4 regions of the Mesorhizobium sp. M8A.F.Ca.ET.202.01.1.1 genome follow, and region 1 is predicted to be linked to each of the others. Evidence: predicted binding sites of a transcription regulator. Region 1 holds the regulator's gene; each other region holds the start of a gene.
The links. Region 1 encodes LexA, which represses DNA repair genes until DNA is damaged. Its sites were predicted from a motif close to TGTTCNNNNTGTGTTCNG; they were not measured.

Region 1 (5,764 bases):
CTCGGAAAACGTCTGAAGCTGGGTGCGGAGGGCGCGGACTTTCGCGCTTCGCGCGTTCATGTAGCATAGGGTGTCGAGGGCGCAAGGGGCAGACCCGATGACTGGACGAGGCCGGGGCTCGGATCGGGGCGAGGGCGCCATTGTCGGCGTCAGCGAACGGTCCTTGTTTGCGACGCCTCCGGCGATCCCGCTGCCATCGCCGCTCGTGGCTGCGCCCGCAACCCAGCCGTTGCAAGCGGGCTTGCCGGCGCCAACTCCGTCTCCTGCCGCACGCAGGATCGTGCGCGCGCGCCGGCAAATCGGCCGGATATCCTTGCTTCGCCTGCGCCACGGCTTGGCCAAGGCGGCGGAGCTGGAACTTGACCGGGGCATCGCCTTCCTGCTGGTGCCGGTCTGCCTGGCGGTTGGGGCGATCGGCTACTTTTCGCTGGCGACCGAGCCCGATTTTGCAAAGCCTGTCGCGGTCATGGTGCTGGCGGCGACCTGTGCATTCGTCTCGCGTTCCTGGCCGAAAACCCATCTGTGTTTCATGGCAGTGCTGTTGTGCGCGCTGGGCCTGCTCGCGGCGAAGGTCGAAACATGGCGAGCAGGAACCCGGATGCTGGGTTCGGAAATCTCGACTCAATTGACCGGCCGCGTGGTCTCGCTCGAGGAGATGGAGAGCGGCCGTATCCGGTTGACCATGGACGTGATTTCGACCGCCCGGCCGAAATTGCGCTATGCGCCGGAAAGGGTCCGGCTTTCGGCACGCAAGATACCGCCGGAAATGACCGCTGGCTCGCTTATCACAGGCTACGCCAAACTGCTGCCGCCGACCGGTCCGGTGCGGCCGGACAGCTACGACTTCTCCTTCGACAGCTATTTCGCAGGCATCGGCGGCAGCGGCTTCTTTCTCGGCAATCCAACGGTTGTCGCTACCGACGATGGTGAGATGTCGCTGCCAGCCCGTCTTTTTTCAAGCATCGAAAACGCCCGCGAAGCCATCGCCGACCACATCAGGGGCAGCATCGGCGGCGCCGAAGGCGAGATCGCGGCGGCGCTGATCGTCGGCGTGCGCGCCGGCATTCCCGATGAAATCAACGAAGCGATGCGGCGTACCGGCATCTATCACATCATTTCCATTTCGGGACTGCATATGGCGCTGGTCGCCGGCACCATCATGGGTCTGTTGCGCGGTGCCTTCGCGCTGTTTCCAGACTTTTCCGCGCGCCGGCCGGTGAAGAAATATGCGGCCGCCGCCGCACTTTTCTCGATCGCCGCCTATCTCGTCATTTCCGGTGTCGTCGTTGCGGCCGAACGCAGCTTCATCATGCTGGCGGTGATGCTGATTGCCGTCTTGTTCGATCGCGCGGCGCTCACCATGCGCAACCTGGCCATCTCGGCGATCGCCGTTATCCTGGTTTCCCCGCACGAGGTCGTCGGCCCGAGCTTCCAGATGTCGTTCGCGGCAACCGCGGCCCTTGTTGGCGCCTATGCCGGCTGGGCGGACCACCGCGCTGGTAAGACGAGGCCACCGTCGCCAAAGCGGTCACTACCCGGGTTCCTGACGCGAAAATTCCTGCTGGCGACAGGTGGATTGGCCATGACCTCCATCATTGCCGGCAGCGCGACGGCGCTGTTTGCCATCTGGCATTTCCAGCGCGTATCGCCGCTCAGCCTGTTCGCCAATCTGGCCGTCATGCCGATCGTGTCGGTGGTCGTCATGCCTTTTGCGGTCCTCAGTTCGCTGGCGATGCCCTTCGGCGCCGACGGCCCGTTTCTCTACGTGATGGGCAAAGGCCTGACAGCGATGATCGCCGTATCGTCATGGATATCGGAGCGCTCGCCAATCGATGGGGTAGGTCTGATCTCGCAGCAATCCGTGCTGCTGGTGGCCGTCGCGCTGGTCATCGCGACGATGGCGACGACCTGGCTGCGGCTCGCGGCACTGCCATTCGCACTTGCCGGTCTGTTGACTGTGTCGGACATACGCACGCCCGACGTGCTGATCTCGGAAGACGCACGGCTGGTCGCACTGCCGATCGGCAATGGCGAACTGGCCGTCAACCGGGAACGTCCGAACGAATTCGCGGCCGACAACTGGAAACGCGCTCTGGTCTCCGAAACAATCGTCAAACCGGAAATGTTCGACAAGGCGGACGGGCAATTCGATATTGCCGCTCCCACCGACCTGCCGCAGGGATCGCCGTTCTATTGCCGCGAAGGCCTTTGCCTTGCCAGGCACCCTTCCGGCGCGATCGTCGCCTATGTCGAGGATCGCAAGAACACCTGGAAAGCCTGCGCCTTCGCCGACCTGATCGTCGTCAATGACGCGACCGCCTATGACGCCTGCCACAATCCGCTGGTTGTCGTCGTCACGAAACGGCAGCTCGCCCGCAAGGGAAGTGCTGCCGTCTTCTTCGATCCCCAGTCGGCCACAACCCCGGCTGTGATCGAATTCGCTGTCGACGGACCATACCGGCCCTGGCACGAGCAGCGAAAATTCTCACGCGAGGCGAGGGGGCTGCCGCCCTATAAAAAGCCAGACAAGTCCGATGGCAAACCGGCTCAGTAGCGCCTGATCAGCCCGACCAGCTTGCCTTGTACCTTGACTCTGTCCGGCCCGAAAATACGCGTTTCGTAGGCTGGATTGGCGGCTTCGAGCGCGATCGAGGCGCCTTTACGGCGGAACCGCTTCAGCGTCGCTTCCTCCTCGTCGACCAGCGCCACGATGATTTCGCCCGGACTTGCCGTGTTCGCATTGCGGATGATGACCGTGTCGCCGTCGAAGATACCAGCCTCGATCATCGAGTCACCCTTGACCTCCAGCGCATAGTGCTCGCCGCCCATGATCATATCCGGCGGCACCGAGATCGAATGCGTCTGATGCTGGATGGCATCGATCGGCACACCGGCGGCGATACGGCCCATGACCGGGATGGACACGGCTGAAACCACATCGTCGTCATTGCCGGCCGCGGGCAGACGCGAAGGCGCCGTCGCCGGCTTGAGCTGGCGGCCAAGATTGTTTTGACCAAGGCTGCCCTGGATGACGCTGGGCGAAAATTTCTTTGCCGCGTTCAGGCCGGGCGCGATCGAATCCGGCAGCCGCAGCACCTCCAGCGCGCGCGCCCGATTGGGTAGCCGGCGAATGAAGCCGCGTTCCTCCAGCGCCGTGATCAGGCGATGAATCCCGGATTTGGAGGCAAGATCGAGCGCTTCCTTCATCTCGTCGAAGGAGGGCGGTATCCCGCTTTCCTTGAGCCGTTCGTGGATGAACATCAGCAGTTCATGTTGCTTGCGTGTCAGCATGGCGGCCCCCAAGGCATTGAACGAAGGTCTGAACCAGAATCGAAAAAACAAACCCAGAACAAACACTATCTGTTCCAGTTGTGTTCCGCAACCGTTTAAAGTTTAATGAATTTGTTAAGGCTGCGGATGTTTTTTGTCCGCTACGGCGGGCAGAAGCCGACCTTTTCCGCCATCGGCAGGCCCATTGAAATCGTTATGGTTAATGGCCTGTGGCCCATCCGCTCCCGAGTTTGGCGTCAGCCGTTCGGAAGGCTTTCCCCGGGCGGATTGTATAATTTATCGGTCCGTTATTCGCGGAACGAAACGAAACCAAAACGCCAACGACTGGCAGCTTCGGGGCAGCGATGGACCCAGGCGTCCGGCCCCACTCCGACCAACGCGTGCGAATAGGTGTCGCGGAAGCGCCGGAGTCATCCCGAACCAGCTTTCAAGCTGCCGGCGCGGGCGGCGTATTTGGTCGGGCCGCTGTCTTCGCTGTGGACATAGACGTGCAGGGTGTAGCCGATATGGGCCACCATCAGCGCCTTGGCCCGCTCGACGTCACGATCGAGTGCCGCTTCCATGATCGCGGTATGGTGTTCGATCGCAATCGCTTCGCGCAGCGCCTCCATCGCCTCTTCGTAGCCATCCTTGAGGCCGGCCGCGGCCCGCAATGTCGGCGCCAGACCAAGAAAGCGATGATGCCGGCGCAATTGATCCGAGATCGTCGAGCGGAAACGCAACAGCCAATCGCATGTGGCGGCACTCAGCAGCGCCGCATGGAAAGCCTCGTGATTCTCGTCCCATTTGTCGACCGCCGCATCCGAGGGATCGTCGACCGCGGTTTTGCAACGGGAGAGCCGGTAGTGGGCGGTGACCACGGCATCTTCCCATTCCTTGCCGCCTTTCTCCATCGATTCGAGGAACAGGGGGATCTCGACCACCATCCTGGCGCGCGCCAGGTCCTCCAGTTCGGCCCGCGACACCCGAGCCACGGTAAAACCGCGATTGCTGATGGCGGTGACCAGGCGTTCGGCCTCGAGCCGCGACAAGGCTTCGCGCAATGGCGTCCAGCCGACTCCATAGGTGCCGCGCAGTGCACTCAGTTTGAGCGGGGCGCCGGGCATGAGGCGCGTGGTCAGGATATCGCGCCGCAACAGCTGATAGGCTGCCTCCGTCTTTGTGGAGCTCGTTTGATCCTGCATCGCGGTCCATCCGTCGTCTGGCAGGGAAAATTATATATGATGTAGGGGCATGGCAAGAATTATATATAATGTTTGACACAAGCCGGCGGACTGACCATGATCGTTTGCAGTAGCCGCGCTGCAAGCGGCGCTGATCAAATCTGGGAGGAAATGATGTTGAAGTCGAAATCCGCTTGGTTGTCGGGTTTGTTCATGGCTAGCGCGTTGATGGTGAGCGCCGGCAGTGCCGCCGCCGACCAGATACGCATCGGCATTGCCAATTTCGGCGAGCACCCCCAGCTCAATGCCGCCATAGCCGGCTTCAAGAAGGCGCTGACGGACAATGGCTTCGTCGAGGGCAAGGACGTCGTCTATACGGAAAGCCATACCAATTTCGATGCATCGCTGGTGCCGCAGATGATCGCCAAGCTGCAGGCGGAGCAGCCCAAGCTGATCTACACCATCACCACGCCGGTCTCGCAGATCGCCAAGAAGGCGCTCGCCGGTTCCGGCATTCCAATCGTCTTTGCCGCGGTCACCGATCCAGTGGCGGCCAAGCTGGTGCCGTCGTGGGATTCAGGTGACGAAGGCATGACCGGCGCCAGCGATCTGCAGGACGTCGCCGCGGTGATGGCCTTCACCAAGAAGCTGCTGCCGAACGCCAAGCGCTTCGGCGTGCCTTACAATCCGGGCGAGGCCAATGACGTTGCCTTGGTCGAAAAGATCAAGGCGGCGGCGCCCGCCGCTGGCTTCGAGGTGGTGGAGGTCGGCATCGACAACGTCAATGACATCCAGCAACGTATCGCTTCGCTCGCCGGCAAGGCCGACGTCATCTACGGCCCGGCCTCGAACCTGATCCAGCCGGCGATCGCCGCTGTCTCCGCCGCCGCCCGCCAGGCCGGTATCCCGGTCGTCAACTCCGATGACAGCGCGGTCCGCAACGGCACTGTGCCGGCGAGCTTCGCGGTCAATTACACGCAGGTTGGCATCAACGCCGGCGACATCGCCGCAGAGATACTCAAGGGCAAGGATCCCAAGACGATCGCGCCGTCGCGCCCGGCCTACAAGGATCACATGGCAACGATTTCCCGCAAGGCGATGGCCGCGTTCGGCATCGAGATACCGGCCTCGATGGCAGATTGCGGCTGCATCGTCGACTGACATCAGGCTGCATGAAGGTGACGGCGCGGGCGCCGTCACTTTTCATGTCAGGGAGGAACGATGCTCGAGATCCGATCCGCGCGCAAAGTATTCTACAGGGGCCAGGCCGACGAGAAGATCGCGCTGGACGGCCTCAGCCTGTCATTGGC
Region 2 (5,764 bases), on a different contig from region 1:
CGGTCGAGATCTTCGACCGCGTCGAGGCGCTGCTCGGCATGGCGAAGAACACCATCAAGATGGGAATCATGGACGAGGAGCGGCGCACCACCATCAACCTCAAGGAAGCGATCCGCGCCGCCAGGGAGCGCGTGGTGTTCATCAACACCGGCTTCCTCGACCGCACCGGCGACGAGATCCACACCTCGATGGAAGCCGGCCCGATGATCCGCAAGGGCGACATGAAGCAGGCCGCCTGGATTTCCGCCTACGAGGCCTGGAATGTCGACACCGGTCTCGAATGCGGGCTGGCCGGTCATGCCCAGATCGGCAAGGGCATGTGGGCGATGCCCGATCTGATGGCGGCGATGCTGGTCGAGAAGATCGCCCACCCCAAGGCCGGCGCCAACACTGCCTGGGTGCCGTCGCCGACGGCCGCGACGCTGCACGCCACGCACTATCACAAGGTCGATGTCCACGCCGTCCAGGCGGCGCTGAAGAGCCGGCCGAAGGCGAAACTCGACGATATCCTGTCGGTGCCGGTGGCCGTGCGGCCGAACTGGACACCCGACGAGATCCAGCGCGAACTCGACAACAACGCGCAAGGCATTCTGGGCTATGTCGTGCGCTGGATCGACCAGGGCGTCGGCTGCTCGAAAGTGCCGGACATCAACGATGTCGGCCTGATGGAAGACCGCGCCACGCTGCGCATCTCCTCGCAGCACATCGCCAACTGGCTGCGCCACAAGGTCTGCTCGGAAATCCAGGTCAGGGATTCACTGCAGCGCATGGCGGCCATCGTCGATCTGCAGAATGTCGGCGATCCGCTCTACCGGCCGATGGCGCCGGATTTCGACAGTTCGATCGCCTTCCAGGCCGCCTGCGACCTGGTGTTCAAGGGAACCAGCCAGCCGAATGGCTACACCGAGCCGGTGCTGCATAAGCGGCGGCTGGAGTTGAAGGCGAAACAGGGCTGAGCTGGCGCAAGCTTGGACCGGAACCGGCCCACGGACCCTCCTGAATGGGCTCAGTTCAGCCCAAGCGCATCGCGCAGCTTCGAAACGTTATCTGCCAGCCGTCACCGGCCCGGCCGGTGCCTCGAGGTCGCCTCGCGAGCGTAGAGCCGGCAATGTTGTGCCCAGTGCTGCGGTCTCTACGCCGCCTGCGCCACACGCTCCGCGCTCATGCGATAGGAAATCGCCTCGGCCAGATGGATGCGGCCGACGGTTTCGCTGGCGTCGAGGTCGGCCAGCGTGCGCGCCACTTTCAACACCCGGTGGTAGGCGCGGGCGGAAAAGGCGAGTTTTTCGCTGGCGTCCTTGAGCAGCGACAGGCCGGCGGCATCGGGCATGGCGATCGCCTCGATGACAGCCGGCGCGCAATGCGCGTTGGTGGTGGCGCTGTTGACGCCGAGCCGTTCGAAGCGCTCGCGCTGGAGCGTGCGCGCGCGGCCGACGCGGAGTGCAACGTCAGTACTCTTCTCCGCCCTGTCGGGGCGGATCAGGTCGCTGGCCGAGACCGCCGGCACTTCAATACGAAGATCGATGCGGTCGAGCAGCGGTCCTGAGATGCGCGCTTGATAGTCGGTGCGGCAGCGTTCGCCGCGTACGCACCGATAACCCGGCTCGCCGGCCATGCCGCATCGGCACGGGTTCATCGCCGCCACCAGCTGGATGCGTGCCGGATAGGTGACGCGGTGGTTGGCGCGCGCGATCATGCAGTCGCCGGTCTCCAGCGGCTGGCGCAGCGCATCGAGCGTCTGCGGCGTGAATTCGGGGAACTCGTCGAGGAACAGCACGCCGTGATGGGCGAGCGACACCTCGCCCGGCCGGGCGCGCATGCCGCCACCGACCATCGCCGCCATCGAGGCCGAGTGGTGCGGAGCGCGGAACGGTCGCCGGTCCGTCAGCTTGCCTTCGCCGAGCTCGCCGGCCACCGAGGCGATCATCGAGACCTCCAGGAGCTCCTTCGGCGCCAGCGGCGGCAGGATCGAAGGCAGCCGCTGCGCCAGCATCGATTTTCCAGAGCCGGGCGGACCGACCATCAGCAGGTTGTGGCCGCCGGCAGCCGCCACCTCCAGCGCCCGCTTGGCGGTCTCCTGGCCCTTGATGTCGGCGAGGTCGGGCAGGTCGCGCGGCGCGGCGCGGATGCCGGCCTCGGGCCGCGACAGCACCTGCGTGCCGCGGAAATGGTTGGCGATGGCAATCAGGCTGCGCGGCGCCAATATGTCGAAATCAGCGCCCGCCCAAGCAGCTTCCGGTCCGCAGGCGAACGGGCAGATCAGGCCCTTGCCCTCGGCATTGGCGCCGATCGCCGCCGGCAGCGCGCCGGCCACGGCGGTAATCGTGCCGTCGAGCGACAATTCGCCAAGCACGACATAGCCGGCCAGCATGTCGCCCGGAATGGCGCCAAGGGCGGCCATCAGGCCAAGCGCGATCGGCAGATCGTAGTGGCTGCCTTCCTTGGGCAGATCGGCCGGCGCCAGGTTAACGGTGACCTTCTTCGACGGCATCGACAGGCCCGACGCATGCAGCGCCGCCTGCACCCGCTCGCGGCTCTCGGCCACCGCCTTGTCGGGCAGGCCGACGATCTGGATGCCGACCTTGCCGGGCGCGATCATCACCTGCACGTCGACCGGCACGGCCTCGATGCCCTGGAAAGCGACCGTACGAACCCGCGCCACCATTCTTTGCCCCCGATGCCGTCTCTCCCCAGCCTTTGTGAGCCGGCCGCGAGCGACGTCAACGCGAGACAACCACAGATTTTAGCCCAAGGCAAGAACAATACAGGAACAAAGAGAGGCGTGCGCCTACCGTCGACGGGCTCGCAACTGCCCGCAAGGCGCCTCACCGAGCGCGTGACGATGCGAGCCGCGCAGGATGGAGGCGAATGTTCCGGGAGTCCGTGCAGATCACGACGGCTTCACCGCCAGAAAAGTGTTCCACCCTCGCTCCTTCCTGCCGACGCGGAAGCTGTGGCTGACAAGCTCCATGCCGGCGGCCTCGATGCGCGCCGCGAAGGCGTCCTTGCGCCAGTCGACCGTATGGTATCTGCCGCTTGTTTCGCCGTCGCCGTCGCGCATCGAGACGACAGAGGCACCACCGGGCCGCAACGCCCGCGCGATCTTCTCCAGAACCGGGTCGATCTGGTCGCGCGGCACATGGATCAGCACGGCAAGCGCCACCACCGCGTCATAGGGACCGCCAAGCTCGTCGGTGATCACATCGAGCAGATCGCCGGTCTTGCCGCGTGCTGCCTGCAGTTCGAGAAAGCGCCGCGTCGCGTCGGTCCGCCGGACCTTGACGCCGAGGCCCTCCAGGAAGTCCGCATCGCGGCCAGGTCCGGACCCGATCTCCAGGATTCGGCCGCCCGGCCCGGCGATCGCCGCGGCGCGCTTGAGCGCGGCCTGGTCGTTCGGGTGGGGAACATGTCCGACAATCTCGTCATAACGGACCGCGTAGTCCTCATACGACTCGACCGTCCGACGGCTCTGCGCCAGGGCTTTCGCGGGCACGGTCATCATTCTCTCCGTCTCCGTGCGCCAATCGTGTCTAGCGGATGCTGCCATAAGGCGCGTGGCCGTCGAGCAGGCCGATGTCGCGCTTGAAATGGTCGGACAGCGCGCGCTGATCGAGCAGGCGGCGCGACCGCGATCGGAAGGGAGCAACGAAGAGGTCCAGCATCGGATGACGGACTGTGACGCGCCGCGTGGAAGTGTTCATGGCCATGTCCTTTCGGGTTCGGTCGATGGTTTGAGTGTGCGCTTGCCGGCTCTTGGCTTCCAATCGAACGTCGCTTATCATGCATCAACAGGATTGATGTGTGATGAGCTGGGACCTGCCGCCATTGGGCGCCATCAGGGTGTTTGAAGCCGCATCGCGGCTGGGCAGCTTTACCAAGGCGGCCGAAGAACTCGGCATGACCCAGTCGGCGGCGAGCTACCAGATCAAGGTGCTGGAGGAACGCGCCGGAACACCGCTTTTCGTAAGAAAAACAAGGCAGATCGCCTTGACCGAGGCCGGCGAGCAGCTGGCGCCGCACGCATCGGGTGCCTTCTCGGCGCTGGCCGATGCGTGGGTGGCGACCAAGGGCGGCGCCACCGGCGTCTTGTCGGTCACCACGGTCCAGACCTTTGCCTCGACCTGGCTCGCCGTGCGCCTTGGAGCATTCCAGCTGATGCATCCGGACCTTGCCGTGAAAGTCGACACATCGTCCCGGCTGGCCGATTTTGGGCGCGACGGCATGGATATCGGCATTCGCACCGGCACCGGGAAATGGCCGGGCCTGGCAGCCCACTATCTGTTCAAGGCGGATTACACGCCGATGCTCAGCCCGAGGCTGGTGCGGAGCGTGGGAGGCATCCGCCGGCCCGAGGATCTCTACAAGCTGCCACTATGCTGTTCGACCGATCCCTGGTGGAAGATCTGGTTCGAAGCAGCCGGCGCCCGCTTCGAGCCCGATCGCATCATAGCCGGCCCGGAGCTTGGCACGCAGGCCTACGACGCGATGGCGGCGCTGACCGATCAGGGCGTCGCCATCCTCACCCGCAACCTCTACAGCTCGTTGCTGGCGACAGGACAGCTCATTCAGCCGTTCGAGGCCATGGGGTCCGACGGCGACGGCTACTGGCTGGTGCATTCCGAAAGCCGCCGCAACACCCCGAAGATCAGGCTGTTCAGGGACTGGGTGCTGGCCGAGACGGCTGATGTCAGGGAGCGCGAACAGCGCCGGGTCGAAGAGCCTTGATCAAATCAGGAACATCAGGGGAACCGGTAACCGGACCGGTTGCGCCCCGGTTGTAGCCGGCTGCAAAAAGCGGAACATGGTTAACACAAAATGAAAACGGATTATGTCCGCTTCGCTTCGACAGCGTCCCAGAACAGGCTGGCAATGTCGGCGCCACCAAAACGCTGTACCTCGCGCACTCCGGTCGGCGAGGTCACATTGATCTCGGTCATGTAGTCGCCGATGACATCGATGCCGACCAGGATGAAGCCGCGTTCCCTGAGCGACGGCCCGATGCGGGCGCAGATATCGCGCTCACGCGCCGTCAGCTCGGTTTTCTCGGCTCGGCCGCCGACATGCATGTTGGAGCGGGAATCGTGCTCGGCCGGCACCCGGTTGATGGCGCCGACCGGCTCGCCGTCGATCAGGATGATGCGTTTGTCGCCCTTGCGCACATCCTTCAGGTAGCGCTGCACGATATAGGGCTCGCGGAACAGCTGGCCGAACATTTCGAGCAGCGAGGCGAGGTTGCGGTCGGCCTCGTGCAGATGGAAGATGCCCGCGCCGCCATTGCCGTAGAGCGGCTTGACGATGATGTCGCCGAATTCCTTGCGGAAGGCGGCCACCTCGAGCGGATCCTTGGTGATCAGCGTGTCCGGCATCAGATCGGAAAACTCGGTGACGAAGATTTTTTCCGGGCTGTTGCGCACCCAGGCCGGGTCGTTGACGACCAGCGTCTTCGGATGGATGCGCTCGAGGATATGCGTGGTGGTGATGTAGTTCATGTCGAAGGGAGGGTCCTGGCGCAGCAGGATGACGTCCATCTCCGATAGGTCGGTGCGAACCTTTTCGCCCAGCGAGTAGTGGCTGCCCTTTTCGTCGCGCACCTGCATCTCCTCGATGCGGGCAAACACCTTGCCGTCGCGCAGCGACAGGCGGTCGGGCGTGTAGTGGAACAATTGATGGCCGCGCCGCTGCGCTTCCAGCGACAGCGCGAACGAGGTGTCGCCGGCGATCGACACGGTCGAGACATGGTCCATCTGGACGGCGATTTTCAGCT
Region 3 (5,764 bases), on a different contig from region 1:
GTTGTTGCGGCCGTCGCGATGACGCGGACGCTGGTCAAAGCGGCCTTGGCGCCACAACAGGATCGGCTTTGGCGCTTCGGCTTCCGGCACCGTTTCGCCGACGGCTTGCGCCACCGCAACGGGTTCGGCGGCTTCCGTCGGCGCGGAGGCCCCGACGGCCGGCTCCGCCGCCGCGGCGCCCTCTTCTGGGGGCGCGGCGTCAATCTCGGCAGTCTCAGCTTCGGCCCGCGACTCAACCGGCGCCGGCTCGACGGGTTCAACGGCGGCTTCGGCCACAGGCGCCTCTTCGCCCCCTGCAACGTCAGCCGTGGCTTCCGCCTGCTCTTGCACGGCAGCTTCCGTCGGCGCGTCTGCCGCGATTTCGGCCGCAACCTCCATCGCCGCGACGGCTGCCGCATCCGGCACCGGTTCCGATCCTTCGGCGGCTGGCGCTGCCGCCTCTTCCGCCGCCTTGGCCTGTTCCGCGCGGGCTGCCTCCGCGGCTGCCTGCTTGGCCGCGGCGGCTTCCCGCGCGGCAGTATCCTGCGCTTCCAGCCGCGCCTTGACGTCCGCCGCCGGCTTCGGCTCGGCGCGATAGCCGAGACCCTTGAGAATCTCTTCCATGTCGTCGGCGGTGGCGCCGAGGATCGACATCATTGGCGGCGTCACCATGAAGGACTGGCCGTCATAGGCGCCGTCCGGTCGCTGGCCGAGGCCGGGCTTCCAGTTGGTCGCCGGGCGGATCAGGTCAGCCAGCCGCTCCAGAATGTCGATGCGAACGGCGCGGCGGCCGAGATTGCGGTAGCCGGCAAGCTTGTAGAACGCCTTGTCGAAGGCCGGATCGATCACCACCGAGGTGCGGCCCGATGCCAGCGCATGGACGACGTCGCCGAAGCCGGGCTTGTCCTTGCCGTCGTTCTTCAGCGCCCACAGCAAGGTCACCAGTCCGGCGGGCGCCGGTTTGATCAGCGCCGGCACGAAGACGTGGTAGGCACCGAAGCGCACGCCGAGCCGGCGAAGCGCCGCGCGGCCTTCCTGGTCGAGCGACTTCATCTCCTCGGCGATGTCGCGGCGATTGATGAGGCCGAAATTCTCGACCAGCTGGAAGGCGATGCCGCGGCCGATACCGGAAATCTGATCGGCATTTTTCAAGTCGACCAGCGGCTTCAGCAGGGATTCGATCTGGAAATTGACGAAGCGCTCGGCGCGCGCGGCGACCTTGTCGCGCGCCGGGCCGGTGAGCTGTTCGTCGGCCAGCAGCACCAGGCGCGGCTTCAGCGCGTCCTCGCCCGAAACCAGTGTGCCGATCGGCGCGCCGATCCAGCGCAGCGTGCCGTCCGAACCGAGCGCTAGATCGCCATTGGCGCAGGCACCGAAGCGCTCCGCGCGTGCATCGAATTCGGCGGCCAGCGCCTTTTGCGCGGCCGTGCGCACGGCCTTGGCGTCTTCGCCGCCGGCGGTCTGGTCGGCGGTGAAGCGGAACCCTTGTAACTCGCCGACGTGATGGCCTTCGACAAGGACGGTTCCGGTAGGACTGATTTCGGCTTCAGGCATGGTATTTTCTCTAAGGCGCCGCATGAGGACGGAAGTCCTGCGGTCTACGAAGCGTTTCGTCAACCGCTCATGCAGCGCATCCGACAATCTGTCTTCGATTTCGCGCGTCTTTTCCTGCCAGTGTGCCTGATCGGCCAGCCAGCCGGGCCGGTTCGACACGAATGTCCAGGTGCGGATCTGGGCGATGCGGTGCGACAGCGTGTCGATATCGCCCTCGGTGGTGTCGGCGCGGCGCACCTGCTCGGCCATATAGTTCTCGTCGACATGACCATGCCGGGCGAGGTCCATGTAGATCGAGGCGATGAGGTCGGCATGCTGGGCGGGCGCGATCTTGCGATAATCCGGCAGCGCGCAGGCTTCCCACAGCAACGCCACGCGCTTGGCATTGGTTGCGAGCGCGCGGATGCCTTCGTCGCGGGAGAGATGTTCGAGCGCCTGGGCATCGACGGCCGGCAGTGCGCGTGTCAGGCCCTCGACCGGGGCGTTGGTCTCAATGGAACGCTTCAGCGCATCGAGGCTGGCGAAATCGAATTGGGCGGTGCGCCACTGCAGCACCTTCACCGGGTCGAAGTCATGGCCCTCGATCTTCTGGACCAGGTCCTCGTCCAGCGGATCGACCTGGCCGGTGACGCCGAACGTGCCGTCGCGCAGATGCCGGCCGGCGCGGCCGGCGATCTGGCCGAGTTCGGCCGCCGTCAAATTGCGGTACTGGTAGCCGTCGAACTTGCGGTTCTGGGCAAAGGCGACATGGTCGAGGTCGAGGTTGAGACCCATGCCGATCGCGTCGGTGGCAATGAGATAGTCGACATCGCCCGACTGGAACAGCGCCACCTGGGCATTGCGGGTGCGAGGCGACAGCGCGCCCAGAACCACCGCCGCACCGCCCTGCTGGCGCCGGATCAGCTCGGCGATGGCGTAGACCTCGTCGGCGGAGAAGGCGACGATCGCGGTGCGCCGTGGCAGGCGCGTCAGTTTCTTGGAACCGGCATAAGCCAGATGCGACAGGCGCGGCCGCGTCACCACCGAGACGCCTTTCAGCAGCCGCTGGAGGATGCCGTGCATGGTGGCCGCGCCGAGCAGCAGCGTTTCCTGGCGACCGCGCAGATGCAGGATGCGGTCAGTGAAGATATGGCCGCGCTCGAGGTCGCCGGCCAGTTGCACCTCGTCGATGGCGACGAAGGCGGCGTCGGTCTCGCGCGGCATGGCTTCGACGGTGCAGACCGAATATTTGGCGCCCGGCGGCTGGATCTTCTCCTCGCCGGTGATGAGCGCCACCTTGTGGGCGCCAACTTTCTCGCAGACGCGCGTGTAGACCTCCCGGGCCAGCAGCCTCAGCGGCAGGCCGATGACGCCGGTTTCGTGCGCCACCATGCGCTCGATGGCGAGATGGGTCTTGCCCGTGTTGGTCGGCCCAAGCACGGCGGTCACGTCGCGGCCCGACAGGATCAGCGGCTCGGTATGTTTCTGCTGGATGTTCATCGGCTCGGAAATAAGGCTTTCTGGCCTCTCGTTGTCGGGAGCGTGCCTGGACGGCGCGTATGACAGCCGACACATAGGGATTTCGGGCGCGAAGCGAAAGCGGAATGTTCCGCCCGGGTTCCGAAGACGCCCGTGTCAGCCCGCAAATCAGTTCCTGCTTAACAGTTGGAACGAGTCTGGAACGAATCAGCGACGAATCGGTGACTCCGTCAGATTCAGCTTTTGTTCACGGCTAGATATGGATTTTGCGACCATGAGTCTCACCACATGCTGAATCAGAAAACTGGCCCGTTTTATGCTAGGCGAACCTCTCTGTTAACTTTCGCCTGTGAACGAGGTCGGGGGCTCGATGCGCACTGCTCAAGATTATGAAATTGTTAATCTTTCTGAATTGTGGGTTAAGAAACTATGGGTGATCTCGGCCTATTAATGTTAACTTCCGCTCAAAGCCGGAACGAATCGGCGACAAAACAGCGTCAGCGCTATTTTCCCTTTTTGTTCCCCCAATATCTTGTGTTGTGAACAGCTTATCCACCGAGAATCCACAGGCTTGCCCACAGGTTTCGCGCAGGCGCGCTGCCGCCATTAACCTTTGCGTGCCGGATTGGGGCAGCCGCTCGTAGCGAGGGGTTTTAGGCCCAGAGCATCACTTGAAAACGGACCGGTTTCCCGGTCCGTTTTCGCCCGTCAAGGCCGCTGGTTGGTGGGCAGGCGAAAATCAATGCCTAGACGAAGTACTGGCCGCCATTGGCGGTGAGGGTCGAGCCGGTGATGAAACCGGCATCCTCGGAAGCGAGGAAGACGACGCAGCGCGCGATCTCTTCCGGCTCGCCGAGGCGGCCGACCGGGATTTGCGGGATGATGCGCTCGTTGAGCACTTTCTCGTCGATCGCCTTGACCATCTCGGTGGCGATGTAGCCCGGGCAGATGACGTTGACGGTGATGCCCGCGCGGGCGCCTTCCTGGGCGAGCGCTTTCGAGAAGCCGATGTCGCCGGCCTTGGCAGCGGAGTAATTGACCTGGCCGGCCTGGCCCTTCTGGCCGTTGATCGAGGAGATGGTGATGACGCGGCCGAACTTGCGGTCGCGCATGCCGCTCCACAGCGGATGGGTCATGTTGAAGACACCGGACAGATTGGTGTCGATCACCTCTTTCCACTGCTCGCGCGTTATCTTGTGGAACATGGCGTCGCGGGTGATGCCGGCGTTGTTGACCAGTACCGAGACAGGGCCGAGGTCGGCCTCGATCTGCTTGATGCCGGCGGCGCAAGCGTCATAATCGGCGACGGACCATTTGTAGACCGGAATGCCGGTCTCGGCCTTGAATTTCGCCGCCGCATCGTCATTGCCGGCATAGTTCGCGGCAACCGAATAGCCGGCAGTCTTCAAAGCGATCGAGATGGCAGCGCCGATACCGCGCGATCCACCCGTGACGATTGCAACCTTGGTCATGTGTTCTCCTCCCGTTGGTCGGAGGAGCGAATAGGGAGTAGCCAATAGCGAATAGGGTTTGATGTCCCGCCGCGCTGAGGCCGTTCTTCCTTATTCGCTACTCCTGTTCGCTATTGGCTTGTTCAGATGGCTTCGACGCACATGGCGACGCCCATGCCGCCGCCGATGCATAGGGTGGCCAACCCCTTCCTGGCGCCGCGGCGACGCATCTCGAAGACCAGCGTGTTGAAGACGCGGGCGCCCGAGGCGCCGATCGGATGGCCGATGGCGATGGCGCCGCCATTGACGTTGACGATCGAGGGGTCCCAGCCCATGCCCTTGTTGACGGCGCAGGCCTGCGCGGCGAAAGCCTCGTTAGCCTCGACCAGGTCCAGATCGCCGACCGACCAGCCTGCCTTTTCCAGAGCGCGCTTCGAAGCGGGAATAGGTCCGGTGCCCATGATCGCCGGATCGACGCCGGCGGTTGCCCAGGACACGATGCGCGCGAGCGGGGTGACGCCGCGCCGAGCGGCCTCCGCTTCGCTCATCAGCAGCGCGCCGGCGGCGCCGTCATTGATGCCGGAGGCGTTGGCGGCGGTCACCGTACCGTCCTTGTCGAAGGCCGGCCTCAGCTTGGTCATGGCATCGATCGTGGCGCCGTGGCGGATGTACTCGTCCTGATCGACAACCGTGTCGCCCTTCTTGCCCTTGATGGTGAAGGCGACGATCTCGTCCTTGAACTTGCCGGCTTTCTGCGCGGCCTCGGCCTTGTTCTGCGAGCCCAGCGCGAACTGGTCCTGGTCGTCGCGGGTGATCTGGAACTGGCGGGCGACGTTCTCGGCGGTGTTGCCCATGTGGTAGCCGTTGAAGGCGTCCCACAGCCCGTCCTTGATCATGGTGTCGATCATCTTGTAGTCGCCCATCTTGACGCCGGCGCGCAGATGCTCGGCGTGCGGCGACAGCGACATCGATTCCTGGCCGCCGGCGATGATCACCTTGGCGTCGCCGGTGGCGATCTGCTGCATGCCGAGCGCGATGGCGCGCAGACCCGAGCCGCAAACCTGGTTGAGGCCCCAGGCGGTGGTTTCCTTGGGCAGGCCGGCAAGGATCGAGGCCTGGCGGGCTGGGTTTTGGCCTTGCGCCGCGGTCAGCACCTGGCCGAGGATGACCTCGTCCACCTCGGCCGCCTCGACGCCCGTACGTGACAAAAGCTCCTTGATGACGACAGCACCGAGTTCATGCGCCGGCGTGGCCGCGAAAGCACCGTTGAAGGAGCCGACGGCCGTGCGTGCGGCACTGGCGACAACGATGGAATTGGCAGA
Region 4 (5,764 bases), on a different contig from region 1:
TCAGGTGGCGCGCGGTATAGCCGACATTGTCGAGATCATTGTGCTTGCCGCCGGCGCGAACGCTTTTCTGGGCCGTGGTGGCACGCGAATAAGGCCGCTTCTCCAAACCGGTGAAGACGTTCTTGAACTGCACCATGCCGGCATTGGTGAACATCAAGGTCGGATCGTTGCGCGGCACGAGCGGGCTCGAGGCCACGACCTCGTGGCCTTCCTTGCGGAAATAGTCGAGAAAGGTCGAACGGATCTCGTTCACGCCACTCATGGATACTGCCTTTTCAAGAGAGCCGCCGGCCGGACCGGCGGGAGATGGCTCAGTGTTTTCTAGAAGATGGAGTTGGCCTTTTAGCCGTAGCTCTTGACCCTGTCCAGAAACACGAAATTGGGCCAATTCGAGCTTCGCACCGCCACTTGCGCGGGCACACAAACGAAAACCGCCGGCGCGAAGGCCGGCGGTTTTGAACGCGGTACTAAAGAACTCTGTTACTTAAGCGTCGGATAATAGGCTGGATTTATGGCCAAACTCTGGCGTTGCCCTACATCGCGCCGGCTTCGTCCTCAAAACCGTCATCGCCATTGCCCTCCGAACCACCATTCTCGAGGAATTTTTCGGCGATCAGTCCGGCATTCTGCCTGAGCGCCAGTTCTATCTCGCGGGCGGTGTCGGGATTGTCGCGCAGGAACAGTTTCGCATTCTCGCGGCCCTGGCCGAGACGTTGCGAATTGTAGGAGAACCAGGCGCCCGACTTCTCGACCACGCCGGCCTTGACGCCGAGATCGACCAGTTCGCCGGTCTTGGAGACGCCCTCGCCATACATGATGTCGAATTCGACCACCTTGAAGGGCGGCGCCAGCTTGTTCTTGACCACCTTGACGCGGGTCTGATTGCCGACGACTTCGTCGCGATCCTTGACCGAGCCGATACGGCGGATGTCGAGGCGTACGGAAGCGTAGAATTTCAGCGCGTTGCCGCCGGTCGTCGTTTCGGGCGAGCCGAACATGACGCCGATCTTCATGCGGATCTGGTTGATGAAGATGACCATGGTGTTGGAGCGCGAGATCGATGCGGTGAGCTTGCGCAGCGCCTGGCTCATCAGGCGGGCCTGCAGGCCAGGCAGCGAATCGCCCATCTCGCCCTCGATTTCGGCGCGCGGCGTCAGCGCCGCCACCGAATCGACCACCAGCACATCGATGGCGCCGGAACGCACCAGCGTGTCGCAGATCTCCAGCGCCTGCTCGCCGGTGTCGGGCTGCGAGATCAGCAGGTTTTCAAGATCGACGCCGAGCTTGCGGGCATAGACCGGATCGAGCGCGTGTTCGGCATCGACGAAGGCGCAGATGCCGCCCTTCTTCTGGGCTTCGGCCACGGTATGCAGGGCCAGCGTCGTCTTGCCCGAGCTTTCCGGCCCGTAGATCTCGATGATGCGGCCGCGCGGCAGGCCACCGACGCCGAGCGCGATGTCGAGGCCGAGCGAACCGGTCGGCACCGTTTCGATCTCGACGACCTGCTCGTTGGCGCCGAGCCGCATGATCGAGCCCTTGCCGAAAGCCCGCTCGATTTGCGACAGCGCCGCATCCAGAGCCTTTGATTTGTCCACTGCCTTATCCTCTACCAGCCGCAAAGAATTCTGAGCCATGATACATCACCCCTTGGTCGTCAATGAAGGCCGGACAATCCGTAATCCCTGGCATTTTGTACCTTGTTTGTTCTCATTTGGCAAGGGGTGGCAACCAATTGAAAAACAAGCGATATCCGGATTTGTTCTTTTTTTGTCTTGCCAAGCCGGTCAGGAACGGGCTCCGCATTGGGCCAGCCGGCCCCGGCATTCCGCCCGGCCGAATCGCGATCTTGCGTGCGAAGCTCTGTCGCGCACTCTAGCGCTTGTGCGGCTACAACAACAAAGGTCATATCGCCGCCATGGTGAAATCAGCGAAGATACTGGCCGTGGGCGGCGCCCATATCGACCGGCGTGGCCAGGTATCCGGTCCTTACGTGCCGGCCGCCTCCAATCCCGGCACGATGCGCGAAGATGTCGGCGGTGGCGTCTTCAACGCCCTGCGCGGCATGGTGCGGCGCGGCCTCTCCGCATCGCTGCTTTCGGTGCGCGGCGGCGATGCGGCGGGAGATACGGTTTCACGGGCCATCGCCGAGGCGGGCGTCGCCGATCTGTCGGCGGTGTTTCTCGACCGCACCACGCCGAGCTACACAGCTCTCATCGACCGCGAGGGCGAATTGATCGTCGGCTTTGCCGATATGGCGCTGTATGACTTGGCCTTTACCAAGCAGATCAGGCGTTCCAAGATCCGCCAGGAGGTGGCTGCCGCCGATGCCATCCTGTGCGACGCCAACCTGCCGTCGGCCGCACTGCAGGGGTTGCTGTCGCTCGCCGCCGGCAAACCGGTTTTCGCCATCGCGATTTCGCCGGCCAAGGTGACGCGGCTGATACCGGTGCTCGACGGGCTGGCCCAGCTCTTCATGAACCGGCGGGAGGCCGTGGTGCTGGCTGGCGTCCATGCAGATGCCGCCGAGCGGGAGATGATCGACGGGTTGCGATGCAGCGGCCTTTCCAGCGGCGTGGTCACGGCAGGCGGTGGCCCTGTGCTGGGTTTCGACAGCACAGGCGCTTTTTCGATCCTGCCGCCTGCTCCCAGAAAAGTCGCCGATGTCACCGGCGCCGGCGACGCGCTCGCGGGTGCGACGGTCGCGGCGCTGCTGCGCGGCCTGCCGCTGCGCCAGGCCCTGCGCGAAGGCGTCGCGGCGGCGACGCTGACCATCGAGAGCGCCAATGCGGTGCCCGAATTCTCCGCGGCGAGCTTCGCGGAAGCGCTGGCCCTTGTGCCGGATGCCAGGGAAGTGGCATGAGACCGGCAAATTCATGACGCCGCAGCGAAGCTTACGCTTTCCTGATGGATGCGCCGCATTCCGGATTGGAGATCAGAAATGACGCCAGAGACCGCCCGCCCTTTCATCGATATCCATGCACCGGTGGCGCAGACCCTGGCCGCCGGGCGTCCTGTGGTGGCGCTCGAAAGCACCATCATCACCCATGGCATGCCCTATCCCGACAATGGCGCCATGGCGGCCAATGTCGAAAAAATCATCGCTGACGGCGGCGCCGTGCCAGCGACGATCGCCGTGGTCAACGGCCGCATCAAGGTCGGGCTTTCGGACGGCGAACGCGAATCGCTGGCGATGACGGGTGACGCCATGAAATTGTCGCGCGCCGATCTCGGCTTCGCTGTCGCGCAGGGCCGCACCGGGGGCACCACGGTCGCGGCCACGATGATTGCTGCTGACATGGTCGGCATAAAGGTGTTCGCCACCGGCGGCATTGGCGGCGTGCACAAGGGCGCGGAAAAGAGCTTCGATATTTCCGCCGATCTCGACGAACTGGCGCGCACGCCGGTCATCGTCGTCTCGGCGGGCGCCAAGGCCATTCTGGACATCGAAAAGACGCTGGAAGTGCTGGAGACGCGCGGCGTGCCCGTGGTCGGCCATGGCTGCGAGACGATGCCCGCCTTCTGGTCGCGGCAGTCGCCGTTCCGCGCGCCATTGACCTTGCACAGGCCGGAAGACATCGCGCATTTCTACCAGACGCGCATGGCTCTGGGACTTGGCGGCGGCTTGCTGGTCGCCAATCCGGTGCCGGAAAACCACGAAATCCCCGCTGAAGAAATGGCCGGCTACATCGAAGCCGCGCAGAAGGCCGCCGAAGCCCTCAACGTCACCGGCAAGGCGGTGACGCCGTTCCTGCTGGGAAAAATCCTCGAACTCACGGGCGGCCGCAGCCTGAAGACCAACATCGCGCTGGTCGAGAACAATGCAAGGCTGGCGGCGAAGATAGCCAAGGCGCTTTAGGGTCGCGCGGCGAAGGCTCACTCACCCGGATTGCCAAGACCGAATTGCCAAGACCAAATTGCTAAGAGCAATTCGGGGCGATCCGACCTCTCCCCGAGGGGAGAGGAGCTGCCGGCGCCAACCCCTTCTCCCCCCGGGGAGAAGGTGGCCGCGAAGCGGCCGGATGAGGGGCGGCCTCGATGTATCCCCTCCGTAGCAGCCCCAGCGTCAGGTCAAATCACTTCCCAGCCCGCCGCCCCGCCTCATAGGCGCGCCGCGCCCACACCGTCATCTCGTCGGGATCGTCGAAGGCACTGTCGGGAATGCTCCAGTAGGGCATGGCGACCAGCTTGCCGTGCCGCGTTCCGGTATAGGTCCATTGCCGGCAGCCGGCGGCCTCGAAATCGGGCACGCTCTGCTCGTCGGCTTTCAGCAGCAATTCGCCGCGCAGCACGATGGCGACGATGACATCGTCGAAATAGATGCCCTTGCCGCCGAAGAGTTTGCGGATGCTGACCGGGCCCAGGCCCTCGAAAAGCTCGGCGATGCGTTCATTGTCCATGCCGCGATCATGTCACCGGCATTTGACATTGTCATCGCGCAGCCGAAATCATGCTGACAGGTTGTGAACATTCCGTCGGAGTCGTTTCGTCATGCCGCTTCTGCTCAAAGGATCCTGTCGCTGCAACGCCGTGCGTTTCGAGGTGGAAAGCCACACGCCCGTACCGTTCATGCTCTGCTACTGCTCGATCTGCCGCAAGCAGCAGGGCGGCGGCGGTTTCGCCATCAATCTCGGCGCCGATTACGCAACGTTGAACATCCGGGGCAAGAGAAATCTTGGCGTCTACCGGGCCGAGATCGAGGACGATGAGCATCCCCGTTGCGGGGTCTCGACCGGCGAACGCAATTTTTGCCGCAAATGCGGGTCGGCGCTCTGGCTCTACGATCCGACCTGGCCGGAACTGGTGCATCCCTTCGCCTCGGCGATCGACAGCGACCTGCCCGTTCCGCCCGAGAAGGTGCATCTGATGCTGAAGTACAAGGCGAACTGGGTCGAGCCTGATGTTGGGCCGAAGGACAAAGTCTTCGACGTCTATCCCGAAGAATCGATCGCCGACTGGCACAAGCGGACAGGCATGTGGGTGGATTAGCTTTCTTCACGGGGTGAAGGTGCCGGCAGGCAAATGAGGCCGCACAAACTAACGAGAGGGCACCGCTGCCCCTCATCCGGCCCTTCGAGCCACCTTCTCCCGTAGCGGGGCGAAGGGAGGTCAGGCCGAGGCGCGTGCCTCGGCCAGCGCCTTGAGATCGGCCGGCTTCAGTTCGACGGATTCACCGCAACCGCAGGCCGAACTCTGGTTCGGATTGTGGAAGGTGAAGCCGGTGCGCAGCGTTGTCTGCTCGAAATCCATTTCGGTGCCGAACAGGAACAGGGCTGCTTCGGGCGCGACATAGACATGGGCGCCGTCGCGCTCGATGTGGTCGTCCTTGGTGTTGGGCTCGGTCACCAGATCGACCGTGTATTCCATGCCGGCGCAGCCGCCCTTCTTGATCCCGAGTCGAATGCCATGCGCGTTCTCGCGAGTCGCGACGATCTCGCGCACCCGGTCGGCGGCCTTTTCGGTCATCGTAATGACGGCAAAGCGTCCCATGTTTTTCCTTCTCCATTCCATGCAGGTTCAAGGCCTGCCGAATGATTCCTCACCTAAAATGGTGAAGTTTTACCACTGGCGCAAGTGTACCAGGCTCAGCGCTAGTACCAGCCCACCGCGACCTGCGCCTCTTCCGACATGCGGTCGGGCGTCCAGGGCGGATCGAAAGTCATGTTGACCTCGACCCCGGACACGCCTTCGATGGCGCCCACCGCGTTCTCCACCCAGCCGGGCATTTCGCCGGCCACCGGGCAGCCCGGCGCGGTCAGCGTCATGT

Region 2: the regulator LexA is predicted to act here: its motif matches at 2,756-2,773, upstream of EN845_RS18225 (YifB family Mg chelatase-like AAA ATPase).
Region 3: the regulator LexA is predicted to act here: its motif matches at 3,179-3,196, upstream of EN845_RS17075 (helicase-related protein).
Region 4: the regulator LexA is predicted to act here: its motif matches at 1,692-1,709, upstream of recA (recombinase RecA).

Annotation. Positions count from the first base shown of each region.
Region 1 covers NZ_SRUN01000010.1:131,667-137,430, forward strand. The annotation lists gene EN845_RS21600 (ComEC/Rec2 family competence protein) at 98-2,554, shown strand; gene lexA (transcriptional repressor LexA) at 2,548-3,291, opposite strand; gene EN845_RS21610 (GntR family transcriptional regulator) at 3,702-4,475, opposite strand; gene EN845_RS21615 (ABC transporter substrate-binding protein) at 4,629-5,615, shown strand; gene EN845_RS21620 (ABC transporter ATP-binding protein) at 5,676-5,764, shown strand, end outside.
Region 2 covers NZ_SRUN01000008.1:48,132-53,895, forward strand. The annotation lists gene EN845_RS18220 (malate synthase G) at 1-956, shown strand, start outside; gene EN845_RS18225 (YifB family Mg chelatase-like AAA ATPase) at 1,133-2,665, opposite strand; gene EN845_RS18230 (class I SAM-dependent methyltransferase) at 2,891-3,499, opposite strand; gene EN845_RS35530 (hypothetical protein) at 3,531-3,701, opposite strand; gene EN845_RS18235 (LysR substrate-binding domain-containing protein) at 3,805-4,725, shown strand; gene gshB (glutathione synthase) at 4,827-5,764, opposite strand, start outside.
Region 3 covers NZ_SRUN01000007.1:142,035-147,798, forward strand. The annotation lists gene EN845_RS17075 (helicase-related protein) at 1-3,012, opposite strand, end outside; gene phbB (acetoacetyl-CoA reductase) at 3,738-4,463, opposite strand; gene EN845_RS17085 (acetyl-CoA C-acetyltransferase) at 4,586-5,764, opposite strand, start outside.
Region 4 covers NZ_SRUN01000001.1:322,685-328,448, forward strand. The annotation lists gene alaS (alanine--tRNA ligase) at 1-262, opposite strand, end outside; gene recA (recombinase RecA) at 534-1,634, opposite strand; gene EN845_RS01885 (carbohydrate kinase family protein) at 1,916-2,860, shown strand; gene EN845_RS01890 (pseudouridine-5'-phosphate glycosidase) at 2,939-3,856, shown strand; gene EN845_RS01895 (TfoX/Sxy family protein) at 4,074-4,397, opposite strand; gene EN845_RS01900 (GFA family protein) at 4,489-4,986, shown strand; gene sufA (Fe-S cluster assembly scaffold SufA) at 5,107-5,487, opposite strand; gene EN845_RS01910 (SUF system Fe-S cluster assembly protein) at 5,589-5,764, opposite strand, start outside.